Regions from separate parts of the Janthinobacterium sp. P210006 genome, predicted to be linked through region 1. Evidence: predicted binding sites of a transcription regulator. Region 1 holds the regulator's gene; each other region holds the start of a gene.
The links. The regulator sigma-54, encoded in region 1, starts transcription at its own class of promoters, with help from an activator protein. The targets are predictions, from matches to a motif close to TGGCANGNAANCTGCTTT.
Positions count from the first base shown of each region.

Region 2: VPH41_RS25420 (TorF family putative porin) is a predicted target of sigma-54. The motif match lies at 2,998-3,015, and genes of this name have one in related genera.
Region 3: prpB (methylisocitrate lyase) is a predicted target of sigma-54. The motif match lies at 2,675-2,692, and genes of this name have one in related genera.

Region 1 covers NZ_JAZARD010000004.1:194,099-200,672, forward strand. Annotated here, with positions in the region: gene hprK (HPr(Ser) kinase/phosphatase) at 1-663, shown strand, start outside; gene rapZ (RNase adapter RapZ) at 884-1,747, shown strand; gene VPH41_RS20615 (enoyl-CoA hydratase/isomerase family protein) at 1,748-2,833, opposite strand; gene hpf (ribosome hibernation-promoting factor, HPF/YfiA family) at 2,987-3,346, opposite strand; gene VPH41_RS20625 (RNA polymerase factor sigma-54) at 3,416-4,894, opposite strand; gene lptB (LPS export ABC transporter ATP-binding protein) at 4,899-5,654, opposite strand; gene lptA (lipopolysaccharide transport periplasmic protein LptA) at 5,654-6,247, opposite strand; gene lptC (LPS export ABC transporter periplasmic protein LptC) at 6,273-6,574, opposite strand, start outside.
Region 2 covers NZ_JAZARD010000006.1:368-6,941, forward strand. Annotated here, with positions in the region: gene VPH41_RS25400 (DUF1840 domain-containing protein) at 1-154, opposite strand, end outside; gene VPH41_RS25405 (hypothetical protein) at 335-934, opposite strand; gene VPH41_RS25410 (YifB family Mg chelatase-like AAA ATPase) at 943-2,466, opposite strand; gene VPH41_RS25415 (accessory factor UbiK family protein) at 2,578-2,826, opposite strand; gene VPH41_RS25420 (TorF family putative porin) at 3,096-3,863, shown strand; gene VPH41_RS25425 (P-II family nitrogen regulator) at 3,875-4,213, shown strand; gene VPH41_RS25430 (ammonium transporter) at 4,225-5,775, shown strand; gene gshA (glutamate--cysteine ligase) at 5,980-6,574, shown strand, end outside.
Region 3 covers NZ_JAZARD010000002.1:1,176,998-1,183,571, forward strand. Annotated here, with positions in the region: gene acnD (Fe/S-dependent 2-methylisocitrate dehydratase AcnD) at 1-489, opposite strand, end outside; gene prpC (bifunctional 2-methylcitrate synthase/citrate synthase) at 501-1,655, opposite strand; gene prpB (methylisocitrate lyase) at 1,725-2,612, opposite strand; gene VPH41_RS13615 (hypothetical protein) at 2,973-3,221, opposite strand; gene VPH41_RS13620 (hypothetical protein) at 3,344-3,580, opposite strand; gene VPH41_RS13625 (MBL fold metallo-hydrolase) at 3,768-4,625, shown strand; gene VPH41_RS13630 (T6SS effector phospholipase Tle3 domain-containing protein) at 4,765-6,574, shown strand, end outside.

The DNA of each region.
Region 1 (6,574 bases):
ATCGCGCAAGGGCTGGAAACGCCGCCCGACATCCTTGCCATCTGCGACGAACAAAACATTCCCCTGTTCTCCACCCCGCTGCCGGCCGCGCAAGTGATCGATTTCCTGCGCGTCTACCTGTCGAAAAAACTGGCGCAGCGCATCATCATGCATGGCGTGTTCATGGACGTGCTGGGCGTGGGCGTGCTGATCACGGGCGATTCGGGCCTGGGCAAGAGCGAACTGGGGCTGGAGCTGATCTCGCGCAGCCACGGCCTGGTGGCCGATGACGCCGTCGAGTTCTCGCGTATCGCGCCCAACATGATCGAAGGCCGCTGCCCGCCCCTGCTGCAAAACCTGCTCGAAGTACGGGGCCTGGGCTTGCTCGACATCAAGGCCATCTTTGGCGAAACGGCCGTGCGCCGCAAGATGCGCCTGAAACTGATCGTGCACCTGGTGCGCCGCAATGCGCTGGAAGAAGAAGTCGAGCGCCTGCCCTTCCTGTTCCCCACGGAAGACGTGCTTGGCTTGCCCGTGCGCAAGGTCGTCATCCCCGTCGCCGCCGGCCGCAACATCGCCGTGCTGCTGGAAGCAGCCGTGCGCAATACGATACTGCAGCTGCGCGGCATCGATACCTTGCAGGAGTTCATGGAGCGGCAACGTTTGGCAATGAGCGGCGACTAGCGTTGCAAGGAGTCCTCGCTCGTAGGCGAGGACCGTTTCGCAGGCGGAGAGCAGTGCTCTCCGAAATCCCTGCTACACCAACGTTTGGCAATGAGCGGCGACTAGCGTTGCAAGGAGTCCTCGCTCTTTTGTTTAACCAACACCACAAGCCGAATTGCAATAGTTTGTAAAGATAATTGCCTCGGGAGCACAGTGCCGATCTTTATTGTATGATCGGCATATGCATATCGTCCTTATCACCGGAATATCCGGTTCCGGTAAATCCGTTGCGCTCAATGTGCTGGAAGATACCGGTTACTACTGCGTCGACAACCTGCCGCCGGCTTTGCTGCCCAGCCTGGTGCAAACCCTGCTCGACGAAGGCACACCGCAACTGGCCGTCGCCGTCGACGCGCGCAGCGCCGAGTCGCTGACCAGCCTGCCGCACAATGTGGCCCTGCTGCGCGACCAGGGGCACGACGTGAAGGTCATGTTCTTGACGGCCACCACGCATTCGCTGGTGGCGCGCTTCTCGGAAACGCGGCGCAGCCATCCGCTGTCGCACGAATTGCGTCCGAACCAGAATCCAGCCAGCCGCCGCACCCTGATCGAATGCATCTCGGAAGAACGGGAACGCCTGTCGGCCATCGAACAGTTGGGCCATGTGATCGACACCTCGGAACTGAGCGCCAACAAGCTGCGCGCCTGGATCAAGGATATCGTCGCTTCCGAACGCGCGCCGCTGACCCTGTTCTTCGAATCGTTCGCCTTCAAGCTGGGCGTGCCGCTGGATGCCGATTTCGTCTTCGACGTGCGGGCCTTGCCGAATCCCTATTACGACCTGGCGCTGCGGCCTCTCGACGGCCGCGACGCGCCCGTGATCGCCTTCCTCGACGCGCAGCCCAGCGCGCTGGAACTGCTGGCCGATATCCGCGCCTTCATCGAGAAATGGTTGCCATCATTTAAGTCCGACAACCGCAGCTACCTGACGGTGGCCCTCGGCTGCACGGGCGGCCAGCACCGTTCCGTGTACATGGCCGAACGGCTGGCGCAATACTTCGGCCCCAACGAACGGGTCGTCCTGCGCCACCGCGAGCGCAGCTAGTTAGTCGAGGTGGCGCAGCGGATGCGCCGCGGCCGGCCAGACGGGAGCGAAGAAGCGCGCCACCATGGCCGCATCGACGTCGTCCAGGCTGGCGGGCTGCCAGCGCGGCGCATTGTCCTTGTCGACCACGAGCGCGCGCACGCCCTCGATGACTTCCCCATGTTCGAAATTGTGGCGCACCACCGTGCGCTCGAGGCGCAGGCAGTCGGCCACGCCCAGGTGGGCGCCCCGCTGCAGCAATTCCAGGGTCACCGACATCATCAAGGGAGAGCGCAGGCGCATGGCCGCCAGGGCCTTGCCGGCAAACGCGCTGTCGTCCTGTGCCAGCGACGCCATGATGGCTGCCACGGAAGGGGCGCTGAAATGGCGGTCCAGCGCCGCGCGCGCCGTGGCCAGCGCAGAAACGCCCGCCTGGGACTGGAATGGCGCGGCCAGAGCCTTGATGGCGACCGGCAAGCCTTCACCGGGCGTCGATTCGAACAGGGCCAGCAGCGCCCCCATCTGCGCCTCGGGCAGGTACACATCGGCCAGGCCCGTGTACAGGGCGTCGGCCGCGTTGATGGTCAAGCCCGTCAAGCCCAGATACAAGCCCAGCTGGCCGGCCAGGCGGGACAGGAAATAACTGCCGCCCACGTCCGGGAACAAGCCGATATTGACTTCCGGCATGGCCATGCGCGTACGGCCCGTGACGATGCGCAGGCGGTTGCCGGGCCCGGCTTGCGCCACGCCCATGCCGCCGCCCATCACCACGCCATCCATCACGGCGATATACGGTTTCGGATAGAAATGAATGAGATGGTTGAGCGCATATTCTTCCGTGAAGAAATCTTCCAGCTGCGCGCTGCCACCTTGCGGCGTGGCCCGGCCCGCATCGTAAAAGAAACGGATGTCGCCACCGGCGCACAGGGCTTTTTCACTGCTGGAACGGATCACCACGGCGTCTACCTGCGGATCGTCGCGCCAGGCCAGCAAAACGGCGCTCAGGGCGCGCACCATGTCCAGCGACAAGGAATTCAGGGCTTTCGGGCGGTCGAGCACGATGTGGCCCGTGCGGTTGCGGATGGAGGTCTGGACGAAGTCGCTCATGGCAGAATGGAAAGAAGTAAGTATGGGAACATTCTAGCGCCTTCGGATGGAACATTGCGTTCCCATGGCGCCCCCTGGCAAGGGCGACAGGCGCAAAAAAGGGCGCAATGTGCGCCCTTAGTTGATCACAGCCGGTTGAAAGTCGCGGCCCGCTCAGGCGGCGGCGAATTCTTCTTCCGAGCTGTCTGGCAGATGCTTGATCGCCTCTTTACCGTGCCCTTGCACTTTGGTTTTGTATTTCATCACTTGCCTGTCGAGCTTGTCGATCAGGGCATCGATTGCGGCATACAGGTCTTGCGCCAGGCTTTCCACATAGACGGTCTTGCCGCTCAGACGCAGATTGACTTCAGCCTTTTGACGTTTTTCTTTCTCTTTGAGGTTATCCACGGTCAGAATCACGGCGATATCGATGACTTGATCGAAATGACGTTTCACACGCTCCAGCTTCGTTTGTACGTATTCACGGATGGCTGGTGTCACTTCGAGATGATGTCCGCTGATGGTGAGATTCATACACACTCCTAAAGATGATCGGGTTCGTGCGGTCCATCGTATCCGGCCCGCAGAGGAACCGAAAAAAACTTACAAACACTTACGCAGGCTCACTGGCGGAATTTTTAATGCTTCCCGGTATTTGGCAACAGTACGTCGCGCAATCACCATGCCTTGTTCCCCCAGCATGTCCGCAATCTTACTGTCGGATAAAGGATTTTTAGGGTCTTCTGCTCCTGTCAGTTGCACGATCAATGCCCGTATCGCCGTCGATGACGCTTCGCCCCCCGCTTCGGTGGCGACGTGGCTACCAAAGAAATATTTCAACTCGAACATGCCGTGCGGGGTCAGCATGTACTTTTGAGTTGTTACCCGCGAGATAGTACTCTCGTGTAAACCCAGTGTATCAGCTATTTCACGGAGCACAAGGGGGCGCATGGCAACGGCCCCATGCGAGAAAAAGTTCTTTTGTCTTTCTACTATCGCCTGTGCCACGCGCAGTATCGTGTCGAAGCGCTGGCGCATATTCTTGATCAGCCACTTGGCTTCCTGCAACTGTGCGCCCATGGCGCCTTCGCCCTTGCCCTGCTTGAGCAAGTTGGCGTACATGGCGTTGACGCGCAGGCGCGGCATGACGTCGTTGTTCAAGGTGACTTGCCAGCCATTGCGCGCGCGCTTGACGACGACGTCGGGCACCACGTAATCGGACACGTCGGAGGCAAACACGGCGCCCGGATGCGGATTGCACTGGCGAATCACCGTCTGCGCTTCGCGCAAGTCTTCATCGTCGCAATCGAGGGCTTTTTTCAGCTTGTTGAAATCGCGCTGGGCAAACCAGGCCAGGTGCTTTTCCACGATGACGAGGGCCATGCGCCGCGTCACCATGGCGATATGGGGCAAGCGCTTGATCTGCAGCGCCAGGCATTCAGACGCATTGCGCGCGCCCACACCGGGCGGATCGAAACTTTGCAGCAGCGACAAGGCCGTGCGCAGCTCGTCGGCGTCGATTTCCAGCTCGTGCGGCAGGCGCGCCAGGATGTCGTCGAGCGACTCTTCCAGGTAGCCATTGTCGTCGAGCGCGTCGATGATCAGCTCGACCAGCGCGCGGTCGCGCAATTCGAGCACCGTCACGCGCATCTGCTCCATCAGGTGCTCGCGCAGGGTGCAGTGATGGGCTTCGAGTTGCGGGCGGGAATCTTCGTCGTCGGGCGTCTTGCCCCGGCTCGCTTCGCTCCAGTCGCTGTCGCCGCCGTCCGCGGCAACCGGGCCCTCGCCCGCCTCGCCGTCAAAGGTTTCCCCTTCGGCCGGTGCCGCAGGCGCTTCCTGGCCTGGCGGCTGGGGCGGCGCTTCGGCCGGCGCGGCCGTGGAACTCAAGGCGCCGTCGGACAGCAGGCGCAGCGAACGGTCGAGCGGATCATCGAGACGCTCGAGCAAAGGATTGTCCGTCAGCAATTGCTCCAATTCCTGGTGTAATTCCAGGGTAGACAATTGCAACAGGCGTATCGATTGCTGCAACTGCGGCGTCAGTGCCAAATGCTGCGAAGTGCGCAGCTGCAATGATTGTTTCATTGGCTCACATACGGAAGTGTTCGCCCAGATAGACCCGGCGTACCGACTCGTTCGCGATGATGTCGTCGGGGCGTCCCGACGCCAGCACCGAGCCCTGGTTGATGATGTAGGCACGGTCGCAAATACCCAGCGTCTCGCGCACATTATGATCGGTGATCAGCACGCCGATATTGCGCTCCTTCAAGAAGCGCACGATGCGCTGGATCTCGATCACGGCGATCGGATCGACGCCGGCGAACGGTTCGTCCAGCAGCACGAAACGGGGATCGGTGGCCAGCGCGCGGGCAATTTCCACGCGGCGGCGCTCGCCGCCCGACAGCGACAGCGCCTGGTTTTCGCGCAACTTTTCAATCTGCAAATCGGCCAGCAGTTTATCCAGGCGCACCTCGATCTCGGCCTTCGTCAGCGGACGGCCTTCGACGGTCTGGATTTCCAGCACGGCGCGGATATTGTCTTCCACCGTCAGCTTGCGGAAGACGGAGGCTTCCTGCGGCAGATACGACAGGCCCATCTGGGCGCGCCGATGGATCGGCAGGCTGGAAATATCCACGCCGCTGATATCGATGCTGCCGCCATCGGACGGCACCAGGCCGACGATCATGTAGAACGAGGTGGTCTTGCCGGCGCCGTTCGGGCCCAGCAGCCCCACCACTTCGCCGCATTCGACTTGCAGCGAGACGTCATGCACGACCTGGCGCTTGCCGTAGGTTTTTTGCAGCCCGCGAACGATCAGGGTACTGCCGCAACGTGTATTGTCCATTATTTCTTTCCTGGCGCAGGCGTGGCCGGCGCTTTCTCCGCCGCCGGTGCCTTGGTCTTCGGCTGGATCACCATGCGCACGCTGCCGCCATCCGGGGTGCTGGTGCCGCTGTCGGAATTTTCCATCGTAAACACTTCCTTGCGGCTGTCATACGAGATGAAGGCGCCGTTGGCCACGTCCGTCGGCTTCGTGCCTTCCAGGCGCGTCAGCTTGGCCTTGGAAAACAGTTTCACCACTTCCGTCTTGTTGTTGTATTCCACGCGCTCCGCTTCGCCTTCCACCCACAGGTCGCCCGCGCCATCGCGCTTCTGGCGGAAGGTGGCCAGCTTGCCGGGATCGGCCCAGAAGGTGATGAACTGGTAGCCTTGCGGGTCTTCCGTGATCAGGGCCCGGCCCGCCTTCATGGTCAGGGTGCCCTTGACCAGCACCACGTCGCCCGTCAGGGTGCGCGTCTGCTTGACGTCGTCGACCAGGCCGCTGCGTGCCGTGATCACGGCTTCCTTCTCGGAATCGGCCTTCTCGGCATGCGCCGCGCCCATCACGCCCAGCGAGCAGACGGTCGAGAATAGAGTCAACAGCAAGATGTTTTTCATAGTATGGTTTCCTTGTTTCATTCTGTCATTTTGCCGCCGCGGCCGGGCGCGGTTTCGGCGGGAGGACCATGCGCAAGGCATTGTGCACCTGCACCACGCCGGTGGCGTTATTGGCTTGCATGCCCACGCCATTGATGCGCGAAGCGCCCGTCAGGATATCGACAGGCACGTCCGTTTCCATTCTTTCTTCATCCGGAAACACCGTCAGCGCTTCCGTCCTGACCGTCAAATTCTGCGCCTTCGGACTGGCCACGCGGTCGATCACGACCTTGCGGTGCAGTTGCAGCCGGGTATTGTCCTGGTCGATATGCGCCAGTTCCGCATTCA
Region 2 (6,574 bases), on a different contig from region 1:
CCTCTTTTTCCAGCAGGGCCAGGGCATCACCCGCTTCCGCTGGCGTGATGACGCCGCGCGTGGGGTTCTTGTGCAGGATGTCGAGGATACGCTGCGCATGTTCCTGGTACATCAGCACTTCAGGGGAGGATTTGGATTTGAATGAGATCAACATAAGCGCTTTCTGGAACTTGTTGTTAGTGTCGAAACAATATCACGACTTGAAATGTCGCACAGGCCGTCCGATTGCCCGGATTGCACATTTGCAAGCCGGATAGGGCCATCTGTTGGACAACGCACGTATTTACAAGGGCTTGCCCATCGTGAAAACCGCCATTTAAGCGATCGTTAAGTCTCAATCCAGTTTCACGGAGTCCATGAAGGTGTCGATGGTGTCGCGCGACAGCTTGCTTTCTTCACCGAGTATGACGATCTGGAAGATGCGCTTGTCCTGCGCCACAAAACGGCCCACCAGCAATACAGGCTTGCCTTGCTGCGTGCCGCCGGCTTCGATGCTGAGCGAACTGCGCTGCTGCGTGCCGGCAGCGCTGCTGCTGGCCGCCGAGACGGATTTTTCGCTGCGCACGGTGCCGTTGATATTTTTCAACAGGGCCGTCTGCATGGCGGGCAAGGCCGCTTGCGCCTGTTCTGCGCTGTCGAGCACGGCGCTGCCGATGGCGAAGGTGCTGCCATCGGCTTCGCTCGCCGTCATGGTCAGGCTCACTTTCTTGCCATCGAGATCGATCTCGCGTGTCAGTACGGCCGGCTTGCCTGGAAACAGGGCCGTGAACTGGGCGTCGGGGCTGCGATAGTCGCGCCAGTCGAATTTCGGACTGCAGGCGGACAGCGTGCAGGCAGCCGCAAGCACGGCCAGGAAGATGGCAAGTGATGGTTTTTTCATCAGCAGATGGTAGCAGCGCCGCCAGCCACGCGCAATCGCGCACGTACGGGCCATGGGCAGCCTCATAGCTCGCGCAGTACGCGCCGGTACTGGATGGCCTCGGCCAGATGCGGCGGCGTGATGGCGGGGCTGCCCGCCAGGTCCGCGATGCTGCGCGCCACGCGCAATACCCGATGGTAAGTGCGCGCCGACCAGTGCAGGCGCGCCATGGCGCCAAGCAGCAGCTGTTCGCCATGTGCGTCCAGGCGACAATGCTGTTCGATTTCCGTGTTGCTCAAGCGCTGGTTCGATTTCCCCTGGCGCGTCAGCTGCAGGGCAAACGCTGCCGCTACCCGGGCGGCGATGGCTTGCGTACTTTCGCCGGCACCGGCACGCCGCCCCAGCGCCGCCGGGGGCATGGCGGCCACTTCGATCTGCAGGTCGATACGGTCGAGTAGCGGACCGGACAGGCGGTTGTGATAGCGCAGCACGGCATCGGGCGTACAGCGGCAACGGCCGGAAGCGTGGCCCAGATAGCCGCACGGACAGGGATTCATGGCGGCGATCAGCTGAAAGCGGGCGGGAAACTCGGCCTGGCGGGCCGCGCGTGAAATGCTGATCACTCCCGATTCCATGGGCTGGCGCAGGACATCGAGCACCCGGCGGTGGAATTCGGCAATTTCATCGAGAAACAACACGCCGCAGTGCGCCAGCGAGATTTCTCCCGGGCGCGGCACGTTGCCGCCGCCTACCAGGGCCACGCCGGACGCCGTCTGGTGCGGTGCCCGGTAGGGGCGGCGCTTCCAGTGTTCCACCTTGAAATGGCCGCCCAGCGAATGCACGGCAGCCGATTCCAGCGCCTCTTCATCGTTCATGGGCGGCAGCACGCCGGGAAAGCGGCTGGCCAGCATGGTCTTGCCGGCACCCGGCGGCCCCACCATCAGGACATGATGGCCGCCCGCCGCGGCCACTTCCAGGGCGCGCCGCGCCTGCTGCTGCCCTTGCACATCGGCAAAGTCGGGATACGGGAAAGCGTGCGCCGCCAGCGTGGGTTGATGGCGCTGCAGGGCAGTCTGCTGGCTGGCATGCGCGGCAAAATGCGCACAGACCTCGAGCAGGCTGTGGGCCGGATAGATGCAGGCATCGCCGACCAGCGCCGCTTCGTCTGCGTTCGCCTGGGGCAGGATGAAGGCGCGTGGTGCACCGGCCCGGCTGCGCTGCATGGCAAAGGTCATGGCCAGCGCGCCGCGGATGGGGCGTAGCTGGCCCGACAGCGACAGCTCGCCCGCGAATTCATAGTGGTGTAATTGATCGCCCGGCAATTGGCCCGAGGCGGCCAGGATGCCCAGCGCAATGGGCAGGTCGAAGCGGCCCGATTCCTTGGGCAGGTCGGCCGGCGCCAGATTGGCCGTAATGCGCCGCGCCGGCATCTCGAAGCCGCAGTTTTGCAGCGCGGCGCGGACGCGGTCGCGCGATTCCTTCACTTCCGTATCCGGCAGGCCGACTATCGTAAACGAGGGCAAACCATTGGCAAGGTGGACTTCGACACTTACCTCGGGCGCCTCCATGCCGGCCAGGGCGCGGCTTTTCAGGACGGCCAGACTCATCAGACTCCCCCGTAACGCGGGCGCGGGCAGGATCAGTCTAGCGCTGGAAGCGCCGCCAGGCTTGAGCTATGCCAGCAAGGCCGTCAATAAGGGGGCCTGGCTGGCCGCACTTTACGCTTTGGTATCGTTCAGGCGCGTTTCCAGTTCGATCATGCGCAATTCCAGTGCGTCGAGCTTGGCGCGGGTCTTGGCCAGCACTTGCGCCTGGATATCGAATTCCTCGCGCGTGACGAGATCGAGGCGGGCGAAGCCCTGGGTCATCATCGATTTCACGTTTTTCTCGATATCCTTGGCCGGCGAGTTTTCGATGGCTTGATGGATCTTGCCTTGCAAGTCGTTAAAGAAGGTATTCATGTCCATGGTCAGTCCTTTTATGGTGCGGCCTGTGCATCGCACCATTGCGGTGCACAGCGGCGTTAATCTGGTGCGAAGCTGGGCGGTTCATTGTGCTTCAGCAGCCCGTTCCCGCAGTCCTGGCGGCTTGCAGGCTATGTATGGACGGAAATGCACCTGTCAAGGTGGCAAGAGAGCTGGCACGTATTCTGCTAAAGAAGCTATGAACGCTTTGTGATCTCCAGCCAAGATTTTAAACCTCAACCGCTTTAAAAGTTCAATAAAAGGGAATCGCCATGAAGAATCTGTCCAAGAACATGACTTTAGCTGCAGCGTTGACGCTGGCCATGACCGCCTTGAGCGGTAGCGCCATGGCCCAGGACGCAGTGGCGGCGCCTGTCGCGGCCGAAGCCGTGCCCGACAATGTGGTGAGCTACAACGTGGCGCTGACCAGCGACTACCGCTACCGCGGCGTGTCGCAAAGCCGCCTCGACCCTGCCATCAGCGGCGGCGCCGACTATACCCACAATCCGACGGGGCTGTATGTGGGCACCTGGCTGTCGAGCATCAAATGGATCAAGGACGGCGGCGGCGACACCAACCTGGAATGGGATATCTACGGCGGCAAGCGGGGCGAGATCAGCAAGGATTTTACCTATGACGTGGGCGGCCTGTATTACTTCTATCCATCGAATGGCCTGAGCACCAATGCGAACACTTTCGAGCTGTACGGCCAGCTGGGCTATGGCCCTGCGTACATCAAGTATTCGCATTCGACCACCAATTTGTTCGGCGTGGCCGACAGCAAGAACAGTGGCTACCTCGACGTGGGCGCCAACGTGGACGTGCATGACGGCTACATCCTGAATCTGCACGCGGGGCGCCAGAAGGTCGCACACAACGATTCCCTCAGCTATAACGATTTCAAGATCGGCGTAACCAAGGATTTCGGCATGGCGACCGTTGCCCTGGCTGTCGTGAAGGCCAACATTACGTCGCTGGCGCCGAACGGCAAGAATCTGGCGAAATCCGGTCTCGTGCTGACCGTATCCAAAACCTTTTAAGCGAGACAGCCATGAAAATGATTACTGCAATCATTAAACCGTTCAAATTGGACGAAGTACGCGAAGCCTTGTCGGCTATCAATGTGCAAGGCATTACCGTCACCGAAGTCAAGGGTTTCGGCCGTCAGAAAGGTCACACGGAACTCTACCGTGGCGCCGAGTATGTCGTCGATTTCTTGCCAAAAACGAAGATTGAAGCGGCCGTCGATGACGCCATTGTCGACCAGGCCATCGAAGCGATCGAAGGTGCCGCGCGTACCGGTAAAATCGGCGATGGCAAGATTTTCGTCTACAACCTGGAACAAGTCATCCGTATCCGTACCGGTGAAACCGGCAACGAAGCGCTCTAAGGGGAATATCGATGCGTAAAAATATAACAAAATTGCTAGCTGGGATAGCCTGTCTGTGTGCGTTTGGCGTCGCCGCGCCGAGCTTTGCCGATGCCCCCGCCAAGACAGAAGCGGCCACGACTGCGGCCGTCGCTGCCCCTGCCGTGACGCCGGCGCCAGACGCAGCGGCACCGGCCGCCGCGCCCGCTGCCGCCGCTCCGGCCCCTGCCGCCGCCGCGCCCGCCGCCGCCCCAGTCGCCAACAAGGGCGATACGAGTTTCATGATGATCAGCACCTTGCTGGTGATCCTGATGACCATCCCCGGCCTGGCCTTGTTCTACGGCGGCCTGGTGCGCTCCAAGAACATGCTGTCCGTGCTGATCCAGGTGTTTATGGTGTTTGCGCTGGTCATCGTCCTGTGGTGCATCTACGGCTACTCGATCGCGTTCACGGAAAAAACCGCCTTCTTCGGTGGCTTCGACCGCCTGTTCCTGAACGGTATCTGGGATCCGGCCAAGGGCACGTTTGCCGCCGCCGCCACCTTCAGCAAGGGCGTGGTCATTCCCGAGTTCGTCTTCGTGGCGTTCCAGGGCACGTTTGCCGCCATCACTTGCGCACTGATCGTCGGCGCCTTTGCCGAGCGCGCCAAGTTTGCCGCCGTGCTGGCCTTCGTCGTGCTGTGGTTCACGTTTGCCTACCTGCCAGCGGCCCACATGGTGTGGTTCTGGACCGGTCCTGACCTCATCACCAACGCCGCCACCTCGGCCAGCGAAGCCCTGAAGGCGGGCTGGATCTGGCAAAAAGGCGCGCTGGACTTCGCCGGAGGTACCGTGGTGCACATCAATGCCGCCGTTGCCGGCCTGGTGGGCGCCATCATGATCGGCAAGCGCGTCGGCTACGGCCGTGAATCGATGGCGCCGCACTCGCTGACGATGACCATGATCGGCGCTTCCCTGTTGTGGGTGGGCTGGTTCGGTTTCAATGCCGGTTCCTCGCTGGAAGCGGGCGACGTGGCGGCCCTGGCCTTCGTCAACACCTTGCTGGCGACTGCCGCTGCCACCCTGTCGTGGGTGTTTGGCGAGTGGATCAGCAAAGGCAAGCCATCCATGCTCGGTGGCGCATCGGGCGCCGTTGCCGGCCTGGTGGCGATCACCCCGGCAGCCGGCTTTGTCGGCCCGATGGGCGGCCTGGTCATCGGCTTGCTGGCCGGTGTCGTCTGCCTGTGGGGCGTGAATGGCCTGAAACGCCTGATCGGCGCCGACGATTCGCTCGACGTGTTCGGCGTGCATGGCGTGGGCGGTATCCTGGGCGCCTTGCTGACGGGTGTGTTTGCGGCGCCACAACTGGGCGGCCAGGGCATCTTCGACTACGTCACCAACAAGATGTCGGCCGATCCATACTCGATCGGCCACCAGGTGTGGGTGCAGGCGCAAGCGGTCGGGACCACCATCGTCTGGTCGGCCATCGTCTCCGTCATCGCCTATAAACTGGTCGACATCGTCATCGGCTTGCGCGTCCCGGAAGAAGAAGAGCGCGAAGGCCTCGATATCACCAGCCATGGCGAGCAGGCATATCATGGCTAAATGCTAATCATCTGGCACGCCAGCGCCCCGGCGCGGCGTGTCCTGCTGGAAAAGGCGCCTCATTGAGGCGCCTTTTTTTCGTTATGGGAATGGAAAAGGTCTTTAAAACAAGGCTTTTGCCCCGATTTGGGGTACTTACACGGTAATATAGTCGGCAGTTCTGTGTGCTTTTTTGAATACTGCACATAATTTAAGGATGTAACTATGGTTCCCCATCTCGTCACGGCCCTGACCGGACCGCTGCTCGACCTCGAAAAAAAGATTCTGGCCGCGACGCCGGCCATTGAGCGCTGGTTTCGCATGGAGTGGCAAGAGCACACGCCGCCCTTCTATTGCTCGGTAGACTTGCGTAATGCGGGCTACAAGCTGGCGCCCGTCGATACCAATCTCTTCCCTGGCGGTTTCCATAACCTGGCCACGGAAATGCTGCCCTTGTCCGTGCAGGCGGCCATGGCCGCCATCGACAAGTATTGCCCGGATGCCCGCAACCTGCTGATCGTGCCGGAATTGCACAACACGACGCCGCAATACCTGCAGAACGTGGCGCGCCTGATGCAGATCTTCCGCCAGACGGGGCTGCACGTGCGCTTCGGCTCCTGGTCGCCCGACATCACCCAGCCGACACCGTTGGCGTTGCCAGATGGCAACATGCTCGTCATCGAGCCCCTCGTGCGCCTGAACAACGGCCGCCGCCTGGGCTTGAAGGATTTCGACCCGTGCACGATCTTGCTGAATAACGACTTGTCGGACGGCATCCCCGATATCTTGCAAAATATTCATGAGCAAAGCCTGCTGCCGC
Region 3 (6,574 bases), on a different contig from region 1:
GTCGACGTTCTTGAACGCTTTCTTGGTCCAGTCGATGAAGTCGAAACGGTCTTCATTGCGGCGGTCTTCGATGGCACGGTTCTTGGCGAAGGCGTCCGGGTCGAAACCGCCGCATTCGACGGCCAGCGAGTGGTCGACCACCAGCTGCGTCGGCACGACGGGATTGACCAGGGCCGGGTCGCCGCCCTGGGCCGCGATGGCGTCGCGCAGGCCGGCCAGGTCCACCAGGGCCGTCTGGCCCAGGATGTCATGGCAGACCACGCGGGCGGGGAACCACGGGAAATCGAGGTCGCGGCGGCGTTCGATGAACTGGCTCAGGGAGGCGTTCAGGGTGGCCGGGTCGCAGCGGCGCACGAGGTTCTCCGCCAGCACGCGCGAAGTGTAGGGCAAGGTGGCGTAGGCGCCTGGCTGGATCGCATCGACGGCGGCGCGCGTGTCGAAGTAGTCTAGCTGGGTGCCCGGCAAGGATTTGCGGTGCAGGGTATTCATGTTGGCGTTCATTATTTGCGGTCCTTGATCGGGACGAATTCCAGGTCTTCCGGACCCACGTAGTTGGCGCTCGGGCGGATGATCTTGTTGTCGATGCGCTGCTCGATGATGTGGGCGGCCCAGCCCGAGGTGCGCGAGATGACGAACAGCGGCGTGAACATCGCCGTCGGCACGCCCATCATGTGGTAGGACACGGCCGAGAACCAGTCCAGATTCGGGAACATGTTCTTGATTTCCCACATGACCGATTCCAGGCGCTCGGCGATGTCGAACATCTTCGTGGAACCCGCTTCCAGCGACAGATTGCGCGCCACTTCCTTGATGACCACGTTGCGCGGGTCCGAGATCGTGTAGACGGGGTGGCCGAAGCCGATCACCACTTCCTTGTTGGCCACGCGCTCGCGGATGTCCGCTTCCGCTTCGTCGGCGTTGTCGTAGCGCTTCTGGATGTCCAGCGCCACTTCATTGGCGCCGCCGTGTTTCGGGCCGCGCAGCGCGCCGATGGCGCCCGTGATGGCCGAGTGGATGTCCGAGCCCGTGCCGGCGATCACGCGGCTGGTGAAGGTGGAGGCGTTGAATTCGTGTTCCGCGTACAGGATCAGCGAGGTGTGCATGGCTTTTTCCCACGAGGCCGACGGTTTTTCGCCGTGTAGCAGGTGCAGGAAGTGGCCGCCGATCGACTCGTCGTCCGTTTCCACTTCGATGCGCTTGCCGTTATGGCTGTAGTGGTACCAGTACAGCAGCATGGAGCCGAACGACGCCATCAGGCGGTCGGCGATGTCGCGCGCGCCCGGCGCGTTATGGTCGTCCTTTTCCGGCAGGGTGCAGCCCAGCGCGGACACGCCCGTGCGCATCACGTCCATCGGGTGGGCGGCGGCAGGCAGCGCTTCCAGCGCCAATTTCACTGCCGACGGCAGGCCGCGCAGAGACTTCAGCTTGGCCTTGTAGCCTTTCAGTTCGGCGCTGGTCGGCAGCTTGCCGTGCACCAGCAGGTAGGCGATTTCCTCGAACTCGCAGCTGTCGGCCACGTCCAGGATGTCATAGCCGCGGTAGTGCAAATCGTTGCCGGTCTTGCCGACCGAGCACAGCGCCGTGTTGCCGGCGGTGACGCCGGACAGGGCGACGGATTTTTTAGGCTTGAAAGTGGCGGCTTGCGGTGCGGTCATTGTGTTCTCCAGATTGAATAGTCTCGGGTGCGTCACTGCGGGACCGACATGCGGCCCCTGCTTCTCTATTTATTTCTTTTGCGCAGCGAACAGCGCATCGAGCTTTTGCTCGAAATCGTGGTAGTTGATCGATTCATACAGCTCCATGCGCGTCTGCATGGTGTCGACGACATTCTTTTGCGTGCCGTCGCGGCGCAGCGCCTGGTAGACGTTTTCCGCCGCCTTGTTCATGGCGCGGAACGCCGACAGCGGATACAGGGCCAGGCCCACGTGGGCGCTGCGCAGTTCGTCCAGGGTGAACAGCGGCGTGGAACCGAATTCCGTGATGTTGGCCAGGATGGGCACGTTGACGGCCTTGGCGAACGTGGCGTACATGTCCAGGTCCGTGATGGCTTCCGGGAAGATCATGTCGGCGCCCGCCTCCACGCAGGCGACGGCGCGCTCGAGTGCCGCTTCCAGGCCATCGACGGCCAGCGCATCGGTGCGCGCCATGATGACGAAGTTCGGGTCCGTGCGCGCATCGACGGCCGCCTTGATGCGGTCGACCATTTCTTCCTTGCTCACGATTTCCTTGCCCGGACGATGACCGCAGCGCTTGGCGCCCACCTGGTCTTCGATATGCAGGCCGGCCGCGCCGAACTTGATCATCGATTTCACCGTGCGCGCCACGTTGAAGGCGGACGCGCCGAAGCCCGTGTCGGCATCGACCAGCAGCGGCAGGTCGCACACGTCGGTGATGCGGCGGATGTCCGTCAGCACGTCGTCCAGGCTGGAAATGCCCAGGTCGGGCAAGCCCAGGGAACCGGCCGCGACGCCGCCGCCGGACAGGTAGATGGCCTTGTAGCCGGCGCGCTTGGCCAGCAAGGCGTGGTTGGCGTTGATGGCGCCGACGACTTGCAACGGGGATTCTTCCTGGACGGCCTTGCGGAATGCGGCACCTGCGGAGTATTGAGTCATGTGTTCACCTTATGGGTTTCGGATGGTCCCGAATGTTTCACGGAGTGGCTATGAGCATCAGTAGTGCAAATGCCGTGCCAGGCCGGCGAGGCATGGCGCACAACACGTGGACGGCAGAGTGAAAACCGGCGAAAAGTGGCCAGCCAGCGCTGCTCCAGGGCTGTCACGCCACGGAACGGCGATGTCACGTTTGTCCAGTGCGATGCTTCATTATTGTTTCACTATTTCATTTTGAAACACAATATTGAAACATGCAACAACGCTGGCTGAAAAGATGGAGGCAGGCAGAGGCGCCGCCGGTGGCGCGCAATAAAAACAGCCGGCGGATGCCGGCTGCGGGAACACTGAAAGAGCAAAGAACTAGGCCAGCCGTACCAGCGGGTTGGCGATGATGTTGTCGATCTGGCGCACGGCTTCTTCGCAGGCGGCGGCAATGGCGCCCTCCTCGTCGTCGCGCACGAACTGCATGGTCGAGCCTTCGAACACTTCCAGGCCTTCCGCCGTGGCGCGCTCGATGTCGCAGCTGGCCGACCATTTGCCATCGGTGGTGGGCACGGCCAGGGGAACGATTTCCCAGCCTTTATAGTGAATTTTAGAACTGCTATTCATGGGGTGCCTCCTTCGTGGCTGACTCAATGGGGAAATCGTAGCATGAAGCGCGGCCGCTAGCGACGTGTTTCACGCGCCAGCCTAAGCCAGGCGCACTTTCGGGCTAAACGATTTACGCTGGCTCAAGGGCGCAGCAGATTATCGACTTCCGTCTTGGCCACTTCCAGGCCGGCCGTGCAAGCCGTTTCAGGCGCCGCATAGCCGCCCAGGGTGCGGCTGCGCGTGATCGCCTGCGCCGCCGTCTCGCCTTCGCGCTGCAGGCTGTAGGTAAAATCCCATAAATCGTCATTGTCCTTTTGCGGGGTCACCGAAATCGTAAAACCGCGGTATTGCTCGCTGCGTGCAGTGGTATCGTTCATGAATTCCTCCTTGTAGGATGAGGTTACCACGCAGCAAGCGCCAGGGTGCGCACGACTGTGACGGGCGCATGCCTGCCCGCTTATCTGTTTTCCGCATGTTAAATGTCAATTTTCAACATTTTTTCAGCGAACTCTGGCGCTATAATGCCCTTCCCTGTCCATCCCTTGCCCGTCCCTTGCCGCCGCGATGACCCCACAAATCCAAGCCTTCTTCGACCCCACCACCGCCACCGTCACCTATGTTGTCTACGAGGCGGATGGCCAGGACTGCGCCATCATCGATTCCGTGCTCGACTACGATCCGAAGGCGGGCCGCACCTCGACCACGTCGGCCGACAAGGTGATCGCCTTCGTACGCGCGCACCGCTTGCAATGCCGCTGGCTGCTGGAAACCCATGCGCATGCAGACCACCTGTCCGCCGCTCCCTACCTGCAGCAGCAGCTGGGCGGCGACGTGGCCATCGGCGCCGCCATCCAGACGGTGCAGCAGGCGTTCGCCGCCGTCTACCACCAGGGTGCGGCCAAGGCCGACGGCTCGCAGTTCGACCAGCTGTTCGCGCCCGACCAGGTGTTTTATATCGGCAAGCTGGAAGTGCGCGCGCTGCACGTGCCCGGCCACACGCCGGCCGACCTGGCTTACCAGATCGGCGACGCCGTGTTTGTCGGCGACACCCTGTTCATGCCGGACGTGGGTTCGGCCCGCTGCGACTTCCCCGGCGGCTCGGCCGCACTGCTGTACCGTTCCGTGCAGCGATTGCTGGCGCTGCCGCCCCAGACGCGGCTGTTCATGTGCCACGACTACCCGCCCAACGGCCGCGAGGCGCGCTGGGAAGTGACGGTAGCCGAACAGCGCGCCAGCAACATCCACCTGCGCGACGGCATCACGGAAGAACAGTTCGTGGCCATGCGCACGGGCCGCGACGCCACCCTCGACATGCCGACCTTGATCCTGCCCGCCATCCAGGTCAACATCAATGCGGGCAAGCTGCCCGAGCCGGAAGAAAACGGCGTGCGCTACCTCAAGATACCGCTGAACGCGATCTGACCGCCCCGGCATTCCCTGCCCGCCGCCCGTCCTTTCTTGACACCACGCAAGTTCCACCTCAGGCAATCCGCATACAGTGCAGATTGCCCGAGCTCGCTTGGGCGACGCTTTTCCTCATTAACGCTGACGGAGCGCCCGCATGTCGCCCGACCCCACGCTAGCTGGCAACTGCATCCTGCTCGCCCAAGCCGAAGGCACGGCCTTGTTCAGCCATGCGCTGCTCCAGGCCGTCACGCGCCTGCCCCGTCCCGGCATCGTCATCTTCGTGCATGGCGTCAATTCCGATGGCGAATGGTATGAGCAGGCCGAACAAGGCCTGTGCGCGGGCCTGAATGCGCGCCTGAAACGCCGCGACGAGGATCTGGCGATCCCGGGCCCGGCTGCCGGGCAAATGCAGGCCGCCACCTACACGCGCGAATTGACGGATGACGGCTTCCTCAATCCCAAGCGCAACGCCACCACCTTCCTGCAGGCAGACGATGCCAATTCCCCCGTGATCCGCTTCCGCTGGGGCTACAAGGCCAATGGCGAGGAATTGCAGGCGTTTGGCGACGGCATCTATCTCAACGAAAAGAATTACTGGGGCGGCGGACCGTTCGCCAACGGTTGCAGTGCCCTGCCGGATCTGTGGGGCAAGGGATTGTCCGAGGAACTGTTCCTGTGGATGCATATCCAGCACATGAACCCGACGAATGACCGGCAAGTGTATGCCTGCCCGCCGCGCCCGTATTTCGTGTTTGCCGCCTGGCGTCTGGCGCGCCTCGTGCAATCGATCAGGGCATGCCAGCACGACGCGCCCGTCACCATCGTCTGCCATAGCCAGGGCAATATGGTGGCCATGGCGGCCGCCTTTCTCGGTGAAACGCTCGGGCCGTCCGCCGTGGCCGACAGCTACGTGCTGTGCAACCCGCCCTACAGCCTGCTCGACAGCAACTTCACGGAAAACTGGGTCAGCGGCCATTTGACGGACGAACATGGCAATACGGGCCGGCAAAAATACGCGGCGCGCACGCAAACCTTGAAAGCGTTTTTCAACATCCTGCGCGCCCGCTCGGCAATGCAGCAGGATGCCGCCTTCGTCGACGAGTGCAGCGCCAATCGCAAGCCTGAGCGCAAGGACAGTTATACGGCCGCATTCGACCGCGCCGACCACGGCTTGCATGGCTCCACCTATGGCCGGGTCACCTTGTATTTCAATCCGCACGACCAGGTGATCTCCGCCACGCCCGTGCAGGGCATCGGCTGGCGCGGCATGTCGGCACAGGAAATTGCCGATACGGGCGGCGACGGCGTCTTCACCCAGCGCGTGTTTGCGCAAAATCACCTCGTCGGCCAGGAAAATGAACAGGACTACGATATCTGGCAGCGCAATGGCCAGCCCCTGACACCGGACAGCATCGATTTCTGGCACCCACGGTCACTGGTCGCCGAGTACTCGATCGAAAAAGGCATGCGGGCCAGCAAAGGCATCGGCCGCAAGATACTGACCTTCTTGTTCGCGCCCATCGTCATCATTCTCGCCAAGACGGCCGGCACGCGCATCAACGCCCTGCCGCCCAAGACCTGGCGGCTGCCGATGAAGGCGCCCAAGCTGCCTGTGCCCTTCCTGCCGCATTCAAAACGCTTTGCCGACATCGGCGATGCGTTTGACGAAGGCTGCGATGCCCCGGCCGACTCCCTGCACAAGGACCGCGCCGCCGACGCCGATGACGCGTATGCGCCTTACCGCTCCCGGGGCAAGGGCGATGCGCACACCGAGGCAGCGCTGCGCTACGAACAGAACGGCATGCTGCGCATGCAGGCCAGGCGCGACGGCTGGGTGGAAAAAGGCAAACCTGAGACGCCGGTGGACCAGCCGGACAAGGCTTCCAAGGAATTCAACGCCTGGCGCAAGCATGAAATCCAGAACTACCTGGCCGCCAATATCGACACCCACGCCACCGATCACT